2 regions of the Photorhabdus kleinii genome follow, and region 2 is predicted to be linked to the other one. Evidence: predicted binding sites of a transcription regulator. Region 2 holds the regulator's gene; the other holds the start of a gene.

Region 1 (2,211 bases), on a different contig from region 2:
CAGATGAAAGTTACCTTGATTGCCCCAATCGCAATGGACCAGGGTCTGCGCTTCGCTATCCGTGAAGGTGGCCGTACAGTAGGTGCTGGTGTTGTTGCTAAAGTTATCGCTTAATAGCTAATAATTAAGTACCCAACTCTAGAATAGGTTTGCATTCTGTCTTGTTTTAGAACAGACGCCTGGTGTGCTACATTAGGTGTCTGTTAGTGAGTATTTTAATTTATATCATCCTTCCTTAAATTCTCTGTATGAACCACCCCGTTGGGTTGTCTCTTCGTGTTTTAAATTTTTGATTTTGATCGTTTGTTCCTGGAAGCGTCATTTAGCTGTTTTATCAGGATATTCTTAGAGTATATATACATCATTCATCTATAGAATACGTTAGTGATAACTCATGATTTTTCCAAATAAGTATTTGTCTTCAGACTTAGATAAGTCATATTTTCTTTTACATACAGGTAGTAATATCTAACCCATGCTTGTTCTGCCTCTGTTGGTATGTTCTAACAGAAAGAGGGGATACCCCTGAAAAGATTACGGCATAGCATGTTCGTTTTCGTACAACTAAGTATGTGAATTCTATATCCCGTAATATCTTAAGTGGGTTGTTCTGTCTAGCTATCAGTTCTGGAACAAATTGCTGATGTAGGAGATAGTCTTAGGATGGAATAAGTTTAAGAAAGTTCCTGATAGAGATAAAAGCCTTCCTAGCCAAAGTATTATAGAAATGAGAGAACTACCTCTATTTGACAAGGCTAAAAGAATATTTGGAAGAACCTGAATCAGAAAATTAAAATGCGAATGATTATTGAAATGAGACTCATTATTATTTAATATGCGCTATAATGTGTACCAGAGAGTGTTATTTATGTATGTCTGCCTATGTAATGCGGTGAGTGACAAAACAATACGTAATGCGGTGCGTCAACATCATATTCACTCTATTAAAGAACTAAAACGTATTGTGCCTGTAGGCCGTGATTGTGGCAAATGCATACGCCAAGCTAGAGAGCTAATTAATGAGGAGATTGCACAGCTACCCAAGATAGGTAACGTTGCTTGATAAAAAAGAAGTAAGTTTACTACTACTCTGTTGAATAGGTACTACACTTTAAGTACTGGAAGCGGAGGGGTAAGCTATGAAAGGTGATAAAAAAATGATTGTTCATTTGAACAAACTTCTTGGAAATGAGCTTGTTGCAATTAATCAGTATTTTCTGCACGCCCGGATGTTCAAAAACTGGGGTCTTACTCGACTTAATGATAAGGAATATCATGAATCTATCGATGAAATGAAGCACGCCGATAGGTACATTGAACGTATCCTTTTTCTTGAAGGGATTCCTAATTTGCAGGATCTAGGAAAACTTAACATCGGAGAAGATATCGAAGAAATGCTCAAATCTGACTTGCAGCTCGAATTGCAAGGAGCTAAAGATTTGAAAGAAGCGATTGCTTATGCTGATTCGATTCATGACTATGTTAGCCGTGATTTAATGATCGATATTCTAGATGAAGAAGAAAAGCATATTGATTGGCTGGAAACTCAATTTGAATTAATTGAACGTATGGGGATTCAAAATTACACTCAAGCACAGATCCTTGAAGGAGAATAGTTATAGTTACGGAAAAATGCCCTATCTGTTAAGTTAGGGCATTTTGTTTCATGCCCCTTTAATTTTACTCCGGACAAATCTTCATCTGTATCTTGCTTTGTTAATTGATTTGTGTATAATATGCGGTCTTACTTACGTGTAAGTCTGGTTTGTTAGCCAGTAAATGCGCAGTGTTTTTTACTGCCCATTTAAAATACCCCCGATATGGGGGTTATATATTGAACGATTACACTCTCCCATCAATCGAAATGGGCTCGAGTAGTAATTATTTACGTTTATAAAATAGTTGGAGCTCTGGTCTCATGCAGAACCAAAGAATCCGTATTCGCCTGAAAGCATTTGATCATCGTCTGATCGATCAATCAACTGCGGAAATTGTCGAGACCGCTAAGCGTACTGGTGCGCAGGTTCGTGGTCCGATCCCGCTGCCGACTCATAAAGAGCGTTTTACCGTTCTAATTTCTCCGCATGTTAATAAAGATGCGCGTGATCAGTACGAAATTCGCACTCATAAGCGTCTGGTTGACATCGTTGAGCCAACCGAGAAAACCGTTGATGCTCTGATGCGTCTGGATCTGGCTGCCGGTGTAGACGT
Region 2 (2,211 bases):
TCGAACAGTTCGATATTCTGCTGCTCGGCATCCCTACCTGGTACTACGGTGAAGCACAGTGTGACTGGGATGATTTCTTTCCTACTCTGGAAGAGATCGATTTTGAAGGGAAGTTGGTCGCCCTTTTTGGTTGTGGTGATCAAGAAGATTACGCGGAATATTTCTGCGATGCTATGGGAACTATCCGTGACATTATTGAACCCCGCGGCGCCATTATTGTTGGTCATTGGTCAACCGAGGGCTATCACTTCGAAGAATCAAAAGGTCTGGCTGATGATAGCCATTTTATTGGGCTTGCTATTGATGAAGACCGCCAACCAGAATTAACAGAAGAGCGTGTTAATGCCTGGACTAAACAGATCTACGAAGAGCTGAGTTTGTCAGAAATTCTTGCAGGATAGCGGCCTATCCCAGTAAGCGTAATTGGTGCAGGCCATTTCTTATCAATAGTGAACCCACGGTAGGTGAGAAGTGACTCGCTTCACTCGCACCTGTGGGATCGCATTCAAAGGCTATTACTTTTGTCAGAACACTGCTTAAATCCGCTTTTCACTACGAAGAATGGCAAAAAACAGCCTAAGTATGATAAATAGTAAGGTTATTCCTGCGTTTTATAAACGATTATTCTGGCAAAATGTATAATGAAAGTTAAGGTTAACGTGGTTTTCATTTTCATTAGCCATGCCTATAATCATAATCTGATAACTAACTGGTACTTTTTGAAGTATCACTAAGTTCACTTTACTGAGTAACAGGACTGAATCCGCATGACCGACAACAATAAGGCATTAAAAGATGCTGGACTTAAAGTTACACTTCCTCGTCTGAAAATATTGGAAGTGTTACAGGAGCCTGAATACCACCATGTCAGTGCGGAAGATCTCTACAAAAAACTGATTGATAACGGTGAAGAGATTGGACTTGCTACTGTCTACCGCGTGTTGAATCAGTTTGATGATGCCGGTATTGTCACCCGTCATAACTTTGAGGGTGGCAAATCGGTTTTTGAACTCACTCAACAACAACACCACGACCATTTAATCTGCCTGGACTGTGGTAAAGTCATTGAATTCAGTGACAAATATATCGAAAGACGCCAGAAGAACATTGCTGAGCGTTATGGGATTAAGCTTTCAAACCACAGTCTTTATTTATATGGTCACTGCTCTGCCGGTAATTGCCGCGAAGATAGTAGTGCACATGATGAGAAATAATTCACGCCTGAACCGCTAATTTTTTATCTACCTAGAGAGGGGAACCCATCAGGGTTCCCCTCTTACTACAACATTATCATGCCTTTACGTTATCAATTCGACTATAACGTTTACCATCCGGGCTGACAGAACGGATCAACACATCACCCCTCACTCTTGGGCGTTTATGGTTGTTATAAACTTCCCAGTTACGACCGCCATCAGTCGAATACTGGATTACCAATCCAGGCAGAGCAACATTAGCCCGCAAGATACCCCGTTTTACCTTAGCCCCCGGAACCGGCAGACGATAAGCAATACCTGCTTTATCCAGTTTACTAAGTTCACGTTGCCCTATCAGGTTAGCGAATCGAGTCCAGTCGCGATTAAGCGCATCTATATCGACTTTATACGTTTCTCCACGCTTATATACCTGGCCCGGAACATAATCCAGCTCCCAACCGGCCCGGTGCCATGCCCGTTCTGCCAGCGGTAACAAGCGCGGATAAATCATATATTCCATCTGTTCATCAGTCCGAACCGTTTCACTCCATCCTTGACCTGAAAGCCCATAAGCGCCCGGCCACGGTTTATCACTTTTCGCACGGAATGCATTACCATCACGGTCAATGGAAGTTTCAGCATTTTGAGGTATGTTATTGGGTGCAAAACTAAAGATCTTAGCTTCATCGTTAAAACGAGCCGCCCAATAATAGCCACGCTCCTGTGGATGAACTTCATATGGCATATCCAGATAAATATAATCTGGGCTAGATATCACCACTTCATAGCCCTTATTTGCCCAATCATTGACTGAATCAAAGCCGCCATCGTAGAGAGCGTCCCAGAAATTCACCCCAACGCGTTTGGTGGCAAAATCTTTAGCGCTGCCAACATGTTTAAAACCATCCTGCCACGCCTGCATCCTTTCAATGCCATTAGCATTCACAATTTTGCTCACTTCAATTGCGAAGTCGCTGGCAAGATAATCAATGTCTTTCACAACACCCTGTTCTAT

Evidence for each region. Region 2 encodes Fur, which represses iron uptake genes when iron is present. Its sites were predicted from a motif close to ATAATAATGAGAACNACTATCAA; they were not measured.
Region 1: bfd (bacterioferritin-associated ferredoxin) is a predicted target of Fur. The motif match lies at 790-812, and genes of this name have one in related genera.

The regions. Positions count from the first base shown of each region.
Region 1 covers NZ_JAJAFY010000057.1:23,181-25,391, reverse strand. The annotation lists partial or broken gene LG003_RS19890 (EF-Tu C-terminal domain-related protein) at 1-114, shown strand, start outside; gene bfd (bacterioferritin-associated ferredoxin) at 869-1,063, shown strand; gene bfr (bacterioferritin) at 1,140-1,616, shown strand; gene rpsJ (30S ribosomal protein S10) at 1,919-2,211, shown strand, end outside.
Region 2 covers NZ_JAJAFY010000016.1:11,738-13,948, forward strand. The annotation lists gene fldA (flavodoxin FldA) at 1-401, shown strand, start outside; gene fur (ferric iron uptake transcriptional regulator) at 768-1,214, shown strand; gene LG003_RS10080 (beta-N-acetylhexosaminidase) at 1,291-2,211, opposite strand, start outside.